Regions from separate parts of the Paenibacillus durus genome, predicted to be linked through region 2. Evidence: riboswitches for the same ligand, from Rfam matches in the RefSeq annotation. Region 2 holds a riboswitch; the other holds the start of a gene.
The links. Region 2 has a riboswitch for cyclic di-AMP ahead of PDUR_RS00140 (resuscitation-promoting factor). Riboswitches for the same ligand answer to the same signal wherever they lie in the genome.
Positions count from the first base shown of each region.

Region 1 (7,750 bases), 2.6 Mb from region 2:
CTGGAGAGGCAGAAGAAGACCCGCATTCTATTAATCGGAACAATCCTGATCGCAGTCGTTATTTTCGCCGGTCTCTTTGTATTGGCTACCAAAAATACAGGCAATCCAGGAGGCTCCGGCAGTCCGGCATCGTTTAATTATGATGAACTTCCCAGACTTGGCAAGGCGGATGCACCGATCAAGCTGGTAGAGTTCGGCGATTTCAAATGTCCGGCCTGCGCCCGGTTCTCCGTCGGCATCAAACCTCTGCTTGTGCAAGAGTATATCGAGACAGGGAAGGCGGCGCTTTATTTTGTCAATATGTCCTTTATCGGGCCTGATTCCAAGACGGCTTCCCTTGCAGCGCTGTCAGTCTATCATCAGAATAGCGAAGCGTTCTGGACCTATTACGATGCCCTCTATGCGAACCAGGGTGATGAGAATGCCGAGTGGGCGACCGAGGATTTCCTGGTAGAGCTTGCGCAAAATGAAAAGCTCCCTATCGATTATGATCTTCTGCGCAAAGATATACAAAACCGTACATATGCGGATGAGTTGGCAAGAGATAATGCGGTTGCAAAAACTAATCATGTGACAAGTACACCATCGCTGTTTATTAACGGTGTAAGGGCCAGTGATCCTTTTAACCTTGGAGCGATTGCGGCAGAGATTGAATCAGCGGCAAAGGCGGCTGAAGCGGAATGAGCGCATTTTCCACCTTCTTAAGGCGGCATTGTCTCTATCTGGCCTGGTTTGTATCTTTGGTCGCTGTAGCAGGCAGCCTTTACCTGAGCGAAGTGTTAAAATACGAACCCTGCAAGCTGTGCTGGTTCCAGCGGATTTTTATGTACCCTCAAGTTTTTCTTCTGGGTATCGCAACCTACCGTAATGACAAGCGGATTATTCCGTATGTGCTGCCGTTATGCGTGATAGGCGGAAGCATATCCCTGTATCATTACGCGGAACAGAAAATTCCGGCGCTGGGCACAGTGGTTCCTTGTAGCATCGGTGTTCCTTGTACGAAGGATTATTTAAATTTTTTCGGTTTTATCACCATTCCGCTGTTGGCGCTAACGGCTTTTGTGCTTATTTTTGTATTGCTGTGGAACGGCAGAGAGAGCGCAGAAGAGAATTCCGAAGAAACTGGGGACGGGTTCACTCAGGTAGAGTAGAAGTTTTTTCATGTAAATGGCATAAAAACCCGCGCTGAAGGGATAATACAAGAGAATAAACGACATGAACATATCATGTTTGAAATTTGCGTGATTTAGTCGGTTTTTCATTCCTTTTTCATTATTTTCACTGTTTACGGCTCTCGCTTTATGGACTAATATTAGACCTTGTGAGAAGTTGAATATGCGCTGAATTTTCCAGTTAGGAAAAACGGGGGAACCAACCTGACCGTTATGGTCGACGGGGTGAATCGGTACCGGTTAAGTCAATCCGGCCCGTAGGGCTTCCACAGTCCGAATCCGCCAGCTAACCTCGTAAGCTACAGTGGGATAATGATCATGCAAAAGCATGCGGTCATTTCCGCATGCTTATTTTTGTGCCCTTATTTTTGAAAATCCACGACTGAAAACGGCGCGCGGTACTACCGCTTCAACTCACCAAAGAGAGGAAATGTATCCAAAATGGTAAGCAGAGTAAAACGACTATTAATCGGTCGTCCCAGAAAATCGACCGAACTCGACCAGGAAAAGCTTTCCAAGCTGAAGGCACTCGCCGTTCTATCGTCAGATGCCCTTTCGTCCGTTGCTTACGGAACAGAGCAGATTTTGATCGTGCTGGTAGCTGCCGGTTTTACAGCCATCTGGTACTCTTTGCCGATTGCACTCGCCGTACTGGGATTGCTGGCGATTCTGATTTTATCTTACCGGCAGACCATATTTTCTTATCCTCAAGGCGGGGGAGCCTATATTGTAGCCAAGGATAATCTCGGCGTTTCCACAGGGCTTCTGGCCGGTGGTTCCCTGCTTGTGGACTACATTCTGACGGTTGCCGTAAGCGCCTCGGCCGGAACGGATGCGATCACCTCGGCATTTCCGAGCCTTCACGAGCATTCAGTGGCCATTGCGGTTACGGTGATTATCATACTGACGATAATTAACCTCCGCGGTGTTACCGAATCGGCATCCTTCATTGCCATCCCGGTATATTTGTTCGTCTTGTCCATTGTGGTTTTGATCATTTCCGGACTGGTTAAATACGCGGTCGGCGGCGGTCATGCCGCTGTTCCCGAAATCGGCTCAGCTGTTTCCAATGTCAGTCTGTTCCTGCTTCTTAAGGCTTTCAGCTCCGGCTGTTCGGCCCTGACCGGGGTCGAGGCTGTATCCAATGCGATCCCGAACTTTAAGGCTCCAGCGGAGAAGAATGCCGCCAAGACACTGATGATGATGGGACTCATTCTGGGATTCATGTTTACCGGCATTACGCTGCTGGCATACTGGTACGGCATTACCCCGAGTACAAAAGAAACGGTGGTTTCTCAAATTGCCGAATCGACCTTCGGACGGGGTGTCCTCTATTACGGCATTCAAGCGATAACGGCCGTAATCCTGTTTCTGGCCGCTAATACGGCTTACTCGGCCTTCCCGCTGCTGTCGTTCATGCTGGCGAAAGATAAATATTTGCCCCATGCCTTTATGGTTCGCGGCGACCGTCTTGGCTTCTCGAACGGTATTATTTTTCTCGGAGTGGCTTCGTCGCTGCTTGTGGCGGCATTTCACGGTGAAACCGGAAATCTGATTCCGCTTTATGCCGTCGGCGTATTTATCCCTTTCACTCTGTCCCAGCTCGGTATGATGGTGCGCTGGTTCAAGCTGAAGCCGGCCGGCTGGCAAGGCAAATTTGCCGTAAATACGGTTGGTATGCTTACAACTCTTACCATTACGCTTATTTTTATCATCACCAAATTCGCGAACGTATGGGTAGCCTTTATTTTCCTTCCGATCGTAATGCTCATCTTCTTCCGCATTCACCGACATTTTATGAATACGGCCGATGAGCTTCGGATTCAGCTCGATAAGGATAAGCCGGTGATCAAGGGAAGTACGATCGTTATTCCGGTATCCGCTGTAACCCGGGCGGTGCTTAATTCAATCAGCTATGCGAAATCGCTGACGGATAATGTGGTTGCCGTATACATCGGCTTTGACGAGGAAGAGATTCGCAAGATGGAGCAGAAATGGGAGGAATGGGACCCCGGAGTGCGTCTTATCGTGCTTCGTTCACGGTACCGCAGTGTCTTGCGCCCGCTGGTTAAATTTATCGATACGGTGGAATGGAAGACCGCTGAGACGGACCATATTACCGTTCTGATCCCTCAATTTATCACCAAGCACTGGTGGCAGGCTATCCTGCATAATCAGACGAGTGTCTTTATCCGGACTTACCTGATGAACAATAAGGATATCGTCGTTGCGACGGTGCCGTATCATCTGAATAAATAACCCGGCGGGTAGACCGGGTAACGGAAAGCTGCTGTTGGAGAATTTCTCCGATGGCTGCTTTTTTTTCGTATGGCGTGCTTTAATAGGATGATGCAGTCGTTATTACTTACTTATGGACAAAAAAACGACAAAACCGCCCTTGATATTAAAGTTGACAAAGATAATGATAATCAATATCATTTAATCAAACAAGGTAAACGTTCGGTGCAATAATGAAGAATGACATGTTATGCATCATTAGACATAAGGAGTGAAGCTGATGTTGGAGCGTTTGAATGCAGCTCAATTAAGTATCGGTTATGCGGATTCGATTATTGTTAAAGATCTCAATCTGTCGATTCCGACCGGAAAAATCACGGCTCTCGTGGGCGCCAACGGCTCGGGTAAATCCACAATCCTCAAAACGATGGCCAGGCTGATGAAGCCGACTAGCGGCACAGTGCTGCTTGACGGCAAATCGATCCATACTCAGTCGACCAAGGAGGTCGCGCGCCAGTTGGCCATTCTGCCCCAAAATCCGACCGCTCCGGACGGACTAACCGTTTCTGAGCTTGTAGGCTACGGCCGTTATCCCCATCAGAAGGGCTTCGGCACGCTCACCGCTGAGGACCGGAACATTATTTCCTCGGCCATTGAAGTGACGGGGATGCAAGCTTTCAGCGACCGGCCGATCGAACGGTTGTCCGGGGGCCAGCGGCAGCGCGCATGGATCGCTATGGCGCTGGCCCAGCAGACGGACATTTTATTCCTGGACGAGCCCACGACATTCCTCGATATGGCGCATCAGCTTGAGGTGCTGCAGCTCCTGCAGGTGCTTAACGAGCAGGAGGGCCGGACGATTATCATGGTCGTTCACGATTTGAATCACGCCTCCCGCTACGCGCATCATATGGTAGCGATTAAATCGGGCACCGTAATCAGCGAAGGCGCACCAGTCGATGTTATGACGCCGGAGGTGCTGCGCGAAGTGTTTGGCATCGAGGCGGATATTGTCGAAGACCCGCGGACGGGATTGCCGCTGTGCCTTCCTCACAGCCTGGCAGAGTGCAAGGCCGTCTGAAAAGGCGAAAGTAAAGCCTGGCGCTGCGGGAGCAGAGGCCTGATCTGCCAGGAACCTCTCCGTCCCGCAAACTTAATAACGATCTATAGGGCTCCTTATCATTGACAAGGGAGCCTGTTCGTTGTTAAAGTTGGGGATGCCTGACATATGCAAAACAGATAAAGGAGCAGACCCATGGATATCGGGAAAATTCAAGAAGAACTGGAGAGGCTTGTTCCGACTGGAATAGTTAAAAGCCATGAATCGCTCAAACCGCATGTCTTCACTCAAATGGGCGGCAGGGCCGACATTCTGGCATCACCCTCGACTTACGAAGAAATTCAAGCGATCGTTACATATGCTGCCGAACAAGGCATTACGCTTACCATATTAGGAAATGGATCGAACGTGATTATCAGAGACGGAGGGGTTCGCGGGATCGTCCTGCACACGTCCGGATTAAGCGGGATCAGCGTGGAGCATGATGTGATCATCGCCCAGTGCGGAGCGCAGTTTATTGAGACCTCCCGTTTCGCCTTGGAGCACAAGCTGGCAGGTCTGGAATTTGCCTGCGGCATCCCCGGCACGGTCGGGGGCGCACTCTATATGAATGCCGGCGCATACGGCGGGGAAGTGGCGGATGTGCTGCAGAGCGCGCTTGTCGTTGACAAGAGCGGGGCGATGGCTGTGCTTGAAGGCGATGAGCTGAAATGGGGGTACCGCAGCAGCGTGTTCTCAAGCGGAGATTATCTCATTTTGGAAGCCCGGTTCGCCTTAAAGCCCGGAAACTACGATGAAATCAAGGCTTCGATGGATAAGCTGACCGAAATGCGGGAATCCAAGCAGCCATTGGAATACCCTTCTTGCGGCAGTGTCTTTAAACGTCCTCCGGGACGGTATGCAGGCCAATTGATTCAGGAAAGCGGACTTCAGGGAACAAGAATCGGTGGAGCTGAAGTATCGAAAAAGCATGCGGGATTCATCATTAATGCGGATAACGCTACGGCAAGCGATTATATCGGTCTGATTCAGCATGTAAGAGAGACAGTTAAGGATAAATTCGGCATTGAACTCGAAACGGAAGTCAAGATCATCGGGGAAGAGCTTTAAAGGGATGCATTACCCGACGCCAGCGGCGGGCGGGTAGGCGCAGCAGGACATAGTAAACTTATTCACATTTTTATTTTCAAAAAAGCTGCGGGGAAGTGCTCCCCGCAGCTTTTTGGCTTGTTCTTACTCGAGCGTAAACGTATATTTGGCCCGTTCCGTTTGTGCTTGTACTCTTTTCTCATCCGCAGAAGCGAAGGCAAGGCCGGTGACAGCGATCTCGAAGCTCTGTAGCGGCAGGGGGACGAGGTCGCCGTCCGCGTTCATCGTGCTGCCCGTGCCGTGCAGGATCAGCGCGTTGTCCAGATAATGATCAACGACGTCATCGGCATTCCGGTAATCGACACGATCCAGCTTAAAATAAACCTTGTCGCGGTCCTCCATCTCCTGTTTTTCGATAACAATCGTTCCGCCCGTATGCCCGTTAAGCCAATCGGCCAACATTTGCACATGTTCTTCCATCGTAAGATCCCATCCTTTGCCGCTTTGTCAGTCTTAATCAGTAATTTACCCTGCTATAACAAATTGAATCCATCTAAGATGCCGCGACTCCACTTTTTCGAAAGAGGAAGGCGGAGAGGACAAAGGAGAGCGCAGTTACCAAAGTAACGGCCATAAAGACGCCTGAAGTCTGATAAATTCCCCCGGCCGCGGCAGCTCCAATTGTAGTTCCGAGATACATCAGGGCGTTCGTCAGGGCCGAGACCGTTCCGCGTGCAGTGTCCGTCAAAGATTGAAGGATGCTTATCATAATAGGGAACAGAATTCCGGTAATGCCGAAGATGACAAGCAGTTCCGCCTTGATGCCCGAAAGACTGTGTGTCAGCGAGAGCACCGGGAACATGACACTATTCACCGCAATACCCAGCAGCAGCGTTGTAGAGCGGCCAATTCGCGTAGTAAGACGGCTGCCGAACAGGCTGCCAAGCATGTTGCCGACACCCAGATACAGCATGACTTGGCCGATTTGAGCCACATTCATTCCAAAAGCGCCGGAGAGCCAGGAGCCGAGAAAGGAGAAGGCGGCAAAATTGCCGATCTGAAAAATAAAATAGGCGGCAAAGGCGGTAACCGCAATCCGGGAAGAGAGCAGCCCGAAGTATGGCTTCAGGAGAGAAAGACGGTTTCCCGATGGGCTGCGGGGCGGAAGAGCTGGCAGCAGGAACAGGAGAAGCAAGGTCAGCAGGAGAGAAAACAAGCCGATGATGATAAAGGGAAGAGACCAATCGCGGGCGGCGAAAAAGCTGCCAAGCGGCAGACCCAGCATTTGGGCAATGGAGAGACCGGCGGTGGCAATGCCCATTCCCTGCAATATTTTGTCCTTGGGAAGCAGGATAGGAATGGACGCCCAGATTTGCGGGGATATGACGGCCGCACTGACACCGGCAAGAAAACGGAACAGGACCATGCTCCAGAAGCCGGCAGCAGCGGCGCATAATCCCGTGGAAATAGAGAATGCGGCCATCCCGAATACCATAACATGCTTACGGTTGAGCCGATCGGATATCGGTCCCGCCACCAGGGCAAATAAGGCATAGCCTAGAGCATAAGCGCTGACCATCCAGCCCGAGCTTGCCGTAGATACATGAAACTCATGCCTAAGGACGGGAAGAAGGGGACTGATCAGAAAGGTATCCGTGCCTATAGCGAACATGACCAGAAAGAAGAGTGCCAAACTTGATTTTTGCATAATAAGCCTCCTATTTCATTAGTTAAATAACTATTGAACAATATAGCTATAAAAAACCGGATCACAGGGAATCCAGGAATCCGGGCAAATAAGTGTCGAATGTCTCATAATGAAGCTGTATGTATTTGGTCTGAGCTTCCTTTCGGACAAGAATCAGCCCTGCCTCCCTCAGGGTGCGGAAATGGTATGAGGCGTTCGATTTGGAAGCTTCGCAGCGTTCTCCGATCTCTCCGCAGTTCAGTTCAGTACGGCTGCCCTTTAGGGTCCGAATGATCTGCAGACGGGTAGGATCGGCCAAAGCCTTGAAGATGCGCACACGTTGTTCGTCAGAAGCGGCAAGTTGTTCAATAGTCATAGAACTATTATATCGTCATGCGGCAGTCTGTCAATCGGAATGTCATAATGTTGCTACAAATTGAAAGGGAAAAGCTATACCGTAGTGAAAAATATGTTGTATAGTAAATTTAATTACATAATTCCTAT
Region 1 covers NZ_CP009288.1:3,457,418-3,465,167, reverse strand. The annotation lists gene PDUR_RS14655 (DsbA family protein) at 1-684, shown strand, start outside; gene PDUR_RS14650 (disulfide oxidoreductase) at 681-1,151, shown strand; cyclic di-AMP (ydaO/yuaA leader) riboswitch at 1,329-1,488, shown strand; gene PDUR_RS14645 (APC family permease) at 1,614-3,431, shown strand; gene PDUR_RS14640 (ABC transporter ATP-binding protein) at 3,691-4,491, shown strand; gene murB (UDP-N-acetylmuramate dehydrogenase) at 4,666-5,580, shown strand; gene PDUR_RS14630 (protein YmzB) at 5,704-6,039, opposite strand; gene PDUR_RS14625 (MFS transporter) at 6,113-7,267, opposite strand; gene PDUR_RS14620 (ArsR/SmtB family transcription factor) at 7,329-7,622, opposite strand.
Region 1: linked by a shared signal. The riboswitch ahead of PDUR_RS14645 (APC family permease) and the one ahead of PDUR_RS00140 (resuscitation-promoting factor) in region 2 are both predicted to bind cyclic di-AMP.

Region 2 (7,750 bases):
TTAAATTCGGAGCGCCGTCAGCACGCATGAAAGGCCCCGAGGCCGGTTCCGCCAGGAACCCTGCCGAGAAAGGGCCGCTCCACCCTCCCAAGCCGCTAGATCCCGCCAACGTTCCGCATCTATCCAACAATTGCGGGTGTCCAGAGGGCGCGGCCCTTGGGGTCCTCCCCTTTGGGGAGGATTTAGGAGGGGTCCCCCACATAAAAAAAGTTGCCCCCCGCATTCACGGGAGGCCAAGGAGATATAAAAAAGGTTAGAATTAACAATTTGATTAGTCCTATTATAACTTATTTATTTTAATTTGTCACAGGGGCAGGGATGGTTGAAATACATTCATTGCAAACAATTTTTCCTTTGAAGTAAGTAACGTTCTCAGCGTTGCCGCAGAAAATGCAGGCAGGCTCGTATTTTTTCAACATGATCCGTTCACCGTCGACATAAATCTCGAGAGCATCTTTCTCTCCAATACCCAGCGTGCGGCGCAGCTCGATCGGAATGACAACCCGTCCCAGTTCGTCTACTTTTCTTACAATGCCCGTTGATTTCATCATAACAATCGTTGCTCCTCTCAAATAATCAAAAAATGTCACGTTTCGACAATCTTCTCTGTTTTATGATACATATAATACCAACCATTCCCAAAACAGTCAACCTCTTTTTAGCGGGTGAATTATTTTTAAGCTGCAATTGGCTCTCAGGAAGGGTTGATCTTCAAACGGTTGGATAACTATTCATAATATATAATAAAAATGTCGAAATGGAAACCAAAAAATCTACTTTTTTCGACAAAATATGACGACATATCTTTTCCTCATATAAAAATATCAGAAAATTCGTTGTTAAGGACAAAGGAGTTGATTACATGCAGCAGCCGCTCACTGAAGAAAAAGTATTTAAAGACCCGGTTCACAATTATATTCACGTACAGGATTCGGTCATTTGGCGCTTGATTAATACACAGGAATTTCAGCGTCTGCGCCGCATCCGGCAGCTTGGGACGACCTACCTGACTTTCCATGGAGCCGAGCACAGCCGGTTCTCCCATTCGCTAGGGGTATATGAAATTACGCGGCGCATTATCTCCCAATTTGAACGCAGCGGTTATAAAGATTGGTTCCCTGAGGAAAGACTGGTTGCGCTGTGCGCGGCGCTTTTGCATGATCTGGGACACGGTCCGTTCTCCCATTCTATAGAAGAAGCTTTTCAAATGAATCATGAAGACTGGACCTGTCGCATTATATTGGAGAATACTGGAATTACTGAGATTTTGAAGGAAGTAGAGGAAGATTTTCCGCAAAAAGTGGCTTCGGTCATCCGCAAAAAGTATGAGCATGATATTGTTGTCAATTTGGTGTCGAGTCCGCTGGATGCCGACCGGATGGATTATCTGCTGCGCGACGCTTATTACACCGGGGTTAACTACGGCACGATCGACATCGACCGTATTTTGCGGGTGCTTCGTCCTTATCACGGGCGGGTAGTTGTGAAGGAATCGGGGATGCATGCGATTGAGGATTATTTAATGTCCCGGTACCAAATGTACTGGCAGGTCTATTTCCATCCGGTAACGCGCAGCTCGGAAATTATTTTGCGCCAAGTATTCCGGCGGGCCAAGCAGCTGTTTAAGGAGGGCTACTCCTTCCGGTTTATGGTTGAACCGCTGACTGATTTATTTCGCGGCGAGGTGAGTGTGCAGCAGTATTTGCAGCTGGATGAAGCACTCGTACAGGCAACGTTTATGCAGTGGACCTCGGAACAGGATGAACTGCTCAGCGACTTGTGCAGCCGCTTCATTCATCGTAAACTGTATAAATATGTAGAAATGGAAAGTCTCGATATGGAGACAATTGATGACATTCGCCGCAGTTTCGCCTCGGCTGGACTGAACCCGGAATACGACCTGGAAGTTGATTTTCCGACAGATTTGCCCTACGATGTATTTCGGCCGGAAGAGGGCTTTCACGGCAAGCAGATTCTCCTGCTCGATCGTCAGGAACGGCTGCGTGAAATCTCCGAGGTGTCGGACATCGTCCGCTCTATAAGCGGGATTCACCGCGGCCGTTACCATCTCTATTATCCGCAGGATAAGCTGGAAAAAGCGCTGCCAATGCTTCCTGAATCCATTAAGGAATTATTTGATTTACGCTAAGAAATGTAAGCCAAAAACCGCAAAAAGGGGGAAGCGGATATGCAGCTTTTCGACACTCATACCCATTTGGATGCATCACATTTCGACGGCGACCGTGAAGAGACGATTGCCCGCGCCCTAGAGGCGGGAGTCTCCAAAATGGTCAATGTCGGTTTTAACCGGGAAACGATTCCGTCCACAATGAAGCTCGCCGAATCCTATGATTTTATTTATGCGGCGGTAGGCTGGCATCCGACAGATGCCATTGACATGAAGGACGGAGATCTCGATTGGATTGCTTCGCTGTGCAGCCATGACAAAGTTGTCGCCATTGGAGAAATAGGGCTCGACTATTACTGGGATACTTCGCCCAAGGAGGTCCAGCATACAGTGTTCCGGCGTCAGATCGGCCTTGCAAGAGAGCTGAATATGCCGATTGTCATTCATAACCGGGATGCTCATGAGGATGTGGTCTGCATTCTCCGTGAAGAAAAGGCATCGGAAATCGGCGGGGTCATGCACTCCTTCTCGGGCAGCTGGGAGACAGCCAAAATGTGCCTGGATCTTGGCTTTCATCTTTCCTTTGGCGGACCGATTACGTTCAAGAACGCCCGGGTACCGAAAGAGGTGCTGGCGCAGGTTCCGCTGGACCGTCTGCTGATCGAAACGGACTCTCCTTACCTAACGCCACACCCTTACCGAGGCAAGCGAAATGAAAGTGCTCATGTCAGATTGGTGGCAGAAGCTGCAGCTGAAATTAAGGGCATGGAAGTGGAAAAATTGGCGGAAATTACGTATGCGAACGCACTGGAACTATTTGGCATTCGGTGAAAACGGGAGAAAACTAGCCAAAAAAGTGAGGATGAGCGAAGGATTAAAGTTTTTTAACGAAAAAACGGTTGTTTATTACAATAATTTAACCATTTTTTTGCGCAAATCTGGTTGATTGCTGCTTTACAACATGCATCGAAACAGGATATCATCTTTTCAGTGCAGTGAGCTGTTGTTACAGAGACAGACACTGATCATAAATCGTCTCGCTGAGTCTCCGTATGGAGAACGGGGGAACCAATATCGCCTTGCCGAATGCTTTTAGGCCGCACATTAGACACAACAAGTTGGCGTCGCAGGCTGTATTTGATTTCTTCACGTGGTCTTTGGGGTGAATTTGAAGGCAGCCGCCATGAGCGGTTGACCTAAGATAGGGCGTCTCTCTTTCGTCCAAACCCGACAGCTAACCCCGTAAGCGCAAGTAAGAGAGGAAACCTCGTGCGTTGGCCGTTTATTCGGACATTTCCGGAAGCCACGAAAGAGTCCTCTAATCAAGACTCTTTTTTAGGCTTCTTTTTGTTTGGAATAAACGAGTTCTGCCTGTGAACTGTTATATAACAGGCGGATGCATGCCATGCCGGGCAGGCGATTTATGAGCAGGATGCGAACCACTTGAATTGTATCGCGTTCTGTTACAATCTCTATTAGCTTCGCCGGGTACATTATTGCGATTTATAATTCAGGCGGACTATGTAAGGAGGATGTAGAAGATGGGCGTATTCCAACCAGAAGTATCCCATGATTCGCAATCATCCAGCAGGTCTAATGCATTTAGGTTATGGTGGGAGCAAGTGAATATACGCGCATGGTCTTTGCGCGCGTGGTCACTGGCGGGCGTGATCGGGATAGCAATCGCGCTGCTTATTACGTTGTATATCCGCTCTCAAAGCAGCAAACAAATCATTTTGGAGATAGACGGGAAAGTTCACGCTCTGGAGACGCGTGAAGCGCTTCTGGGAGAAGCCCTGGCCAAACAACCGATCCCGCTCAAACCGTATGACAAAATTTCGGCGGGCCTTAGCGATCGAATCGAAGACGGCGACAGGATCGTCATTGACCGGGCACAGGAATTAATTCTGACTGAAGGCGGAAAGACAAAGACGCTGTATACGACCGAAGATACAATCGGTCAGGCCATTAGCAGCCTGGGCATCTCCCTGGGTACCCACGATAAGGTATTTCCTTCGCTAGACACCGCAATTAACGCCAGAACGGAAGTCAAGGTTATCCGCATCAACAAGCAGGTTGTGAAGCGGACGAAAAGCTTGCCTTTCCGAGTGATTAAGACGGCGGACCCCTCCCTCATCACAGGGAAAGTACGAGTAGCGCAAGCCGGCAAGCCGGGTGCTATAATCCAGCATATTGAGAAAACCTATCAGGACGGTAAGTTGGTCTCAATGCGCATGGTCGGCAAAGAAGTGCAGACGGTGACCAAGGATAAGGTTATCGCCGTAGGCACGAAAGCCGTTCCCAAACCCGTCGCCGCGAAAATTTCTTCCTCCAGCAAAGCAGGCGTAAACTTCGAATACAAAAAAATGATCAAGAACGTTTCGATGACCGCATACTCTTCAGAAGAACCGGGAATCGGCACTAGAACAGCTTCCGGTACACGCGTAACAGAAGGCCGGACCATCGCAGTGGATCCTCGTGTGATTCCAATCGGCTGGTGGGTATATATCGAGGGACTGGGATTCCGCCGCGCTGAGGATACCGGAGGGGCTATCAAAGGCAATAAGATTGACGTCTATTATGATTCATTGAGCCATGCCCGCAGTTTCGGCCGCAAGTCGCGCGCCGTTTACGTCATCGGTCCGGTTAAACCGGAGCTGGATTAATAACGTATTTATTTTGCAAATTCAGCGGCAATACGCTATATTGATGAAAGCTCATCACTTATATAATTTCAGCAAAAAGAAGGGGAGCGAATCCTCTTCTTTTTGCTTTATTTTTGGGGTAAAGGCGGCCGTGCGGCCGCTGTGGGAGGAACGCTTAACAATGATTAAAGAATTGATTGTCGTGGAAGGCAAAAGCGATACCGCCGCCGTCAAAAGAGCGGTCGATGCCGATACGATTGAAACCGGCGGTTCGGCGGTGGATAAACGGGTAATCGCCAAGATCGCCCTTGCGATGGAGCGGCGGGGCGTCATTATCCTGACCGATCCGGATCATGCGGGAGAACGGATACGCAAGATTGTCTCATCGAAGGTGCCGGGATGCAAGCATGCCTTCATTCCGGAGGAGGACGCAACGTTAAAGGGTGATATCGGTGTCGAGAACGCCTCGCCGGAAGCGATCCGCTATGCGCTGGAGAATGTGCATACATCCTTCGAGGGAGCGCCGATTCTAATTGGGATGGAAGACCTCATGGCCGCTGGTATGATTATGCATCCTAAAGCTGCACAGCGGAGAATGGCGCTTGGCAATATACTTGGCATCGGTTACTGTAACGGCAAGCAGCTGTACAAGCGGTTGTCGATGTTCGGCATTACGCCTGAAGAGTTTGCAAAAGCGGTTGCCCAAATTGAGCAGGGAGGTCTATCCTCATGAGCGGAAGGGAAGAAATTTCGTCCCCGAGACGTACCAAGGAGATTATTGCGGCTCACGGATTTTCGTTCAAGAAAAGCTTGGGCCAGAACTTTTTGATCGACCAAAATATCTTAAATAAAATTGTAGACGCAGCCGGTCTCGATAAGAGTACCGGCGCTCTTGAGATCGGTCCCGGCATCGGCGCGCTTACTGAACGCCTGGCGCAGACAGCGGGGGCTGTCACGGCCGTAGAGATCGATCAGCGGCTGATTCCGATTCTGCAGGAGGTACTCTCTCCGTATCCGCATGTAAAGATACGCCATGCCGATGTGTTAAATGTGGACCTGCATGAACTGTTCGGCGAGGATTTCGCGGAAGTAGGCAAGGTCAGCGTAGTCGCTAATTTGCCTTACTATGTGACGACTCCGATTCTGATGAAGCTGCTGGAGGAAAAGCTGCCGCTAGCGAACATTGTCGTGATGATTCAAAAAGAGGTTGCCGAGCGGATGGCGGCGTCGCCGGGAGGCAAGGATTACGGCAGCCTGAGCATCGCCGTGCAGTATTACAGCGAGCCGGAGCTGATCTGCACCGTGCCGCACACCGTATTTATTCCCCAGCCGAATGTGGAATCGGCAGTCATCCGGCTGAAGGTCAGAGAGCGACCGCCCGTAGAGGTGAGGGATGAGCAGCATTTTTTTGAAGTGGTGCGTGCCTCCTTTACACAGCGGCGGAAAACCATATCCAATAATTTGAAATCCCGCTTTTTTCCCGGTGAGGGGAGGGAACGGCTGGAGGCGCTGCTGAGTGAGGCAGGCATTCAGCCTTCCCGCCGCGGCGAGACGCTGAGTCTGGCGGAATATGCGCGTTTAAGCGACGTACTGCTTGCAGCAGGTATTTCATAGAACTTAAACGGCCAAAAGATGAACCATCCGTGACCTTTGCCCATACGATGGGTTAGAGGTGATGTTCTGATGAATTTAGGAGACTTGGTCGTTCGAAGATCTTATGGCGGTGATGTGACTTTTCGGGTGGAGCATATAGTGCTAAATCAGGCCATCATCAAAGGAACCGAATTTCGGCTGCTCGCGGACTCTCCGCTAAGCGATCTGGTTCAGGTGCCTGCCGAGGCTATGACGGAGCGGGGACAACGCGCACGGATCAAAGCCGCCGAATCGCTAACAGAGCTTAGGAAGGACCGGCAGGAGCAGATCAGGTTTGGAGCCTTGAGTCCGGCTGGGACTTGGGAGCAGGCGGCAAAAGAAGCTTCTTACTTTGAGCTTCCCGGAAAAGTACTGCATCTTGACGGCGATCCGGCTTATTTGAATAAAAGCCTCAGCCTGTATGAGCAGCTGCGCATTCCGTCTGAAGGCCATCATGTGCGGGAAGCGGAGATGGCGTCCGTGCTGTATCGGCTGCTGCCGAGAGTCCGGCCCAATATTGTGGTGCTTACTGGTCATGACGGTGTGCTTAAGTCGCTGCCGTCTTACGATCTGCACAGCTTAAGCAGTTATAAAAATTCGCAAAATTTCGTTGCCGCCATTCGGGTGGCCAGAGATTACGAACGCCATTATGACGCGCTGACGGTTATCGCCGGCGCCTGTCAATCGCATTTCGAAGCGCTGCTTGGGGCCGGCGCGAATTTTGCCAGTTCTCCGGGACGCATTCTGATTCATGCGCTGGACCCCGTGTATATCGCGGCAAAGGCCGCTCTGACTTCCATAAGGGAAACGATCAACTTAAGCGACGTGCTGAATCATACGATCAGCGGCAGCCAGGGACTGGGCGGGATCGAAACCCGAGGGAGCTTGCGGATTGGCATGCCGCGGCTTCAGGATTTATCTACGCTGAAAGTAACACCTTCCGCCATTTAAAAGGCCCGGAGCCTGAGACCTCTTGCTTGTCCATTTGCCTCCTAAAAATATCGTTGACAAACATAACTGGCATCTACTATAATAATTTGTTTGATTTGACATATTGTAATAAAGAGGTTATAATGGACAAGGAAAGAGGTGGTCTTCAGGCAATGGCTAATAACGCGCTGTTGGAAATTAAACGCAGTCTCGAAGCTCATGTCGGTTCTAAGATTACGTTACGAGCAAACGGTGGCCGACGCAAGACGGTCGAGCGCACCGGTGTCCTGGAAGAAACGTACCCTTCTGTATTTATTGTCAAACTGGATCAGGAGCAGCAGTCATTGGGGCGCGTCTCCTACAGCTATGCCGATATTCTTACCGAGTCCGTGGAGATTACGGTATGTGAGGACGA
Region 2 covers NZ_CP009288.1:26,838-34,587, forward strand. The annotation lists gene PDUR_RS00125 (AbrB/MazE/SpoVT family DNA-binding domain-containing protein) at 297-551, opposite strand; gene PDUR_RS00130 (HD domain-containing protein) at 863-2,149, shown strand; gene PDUR_RS00135 (TatD family hydrolase) at 2,189-2,959, shown strand; cyclic di-AMP (ydaO/yuaA leader) riboswitch at 3,157-3,392, shown strand; gene PDUR_RS00140 (resuscitation-promoting factor) at 3,670-4,794, shown strand; gene rnmV (ribonuclease M5) at 4,955-5,506, shown strand; gene rsmA (16S rRNA (adenine(1518)-N(6)/adenine(1519)-N(6))-dimethyltransferase RsmA) at 5,503-6,387, shown strand; gene yabG (sporulation peptidase YabG) at 6,457-7,356, shown strand; gene veg (biofilm formation stimulator Veg) at 7,509-7,750, shown strand, end outside.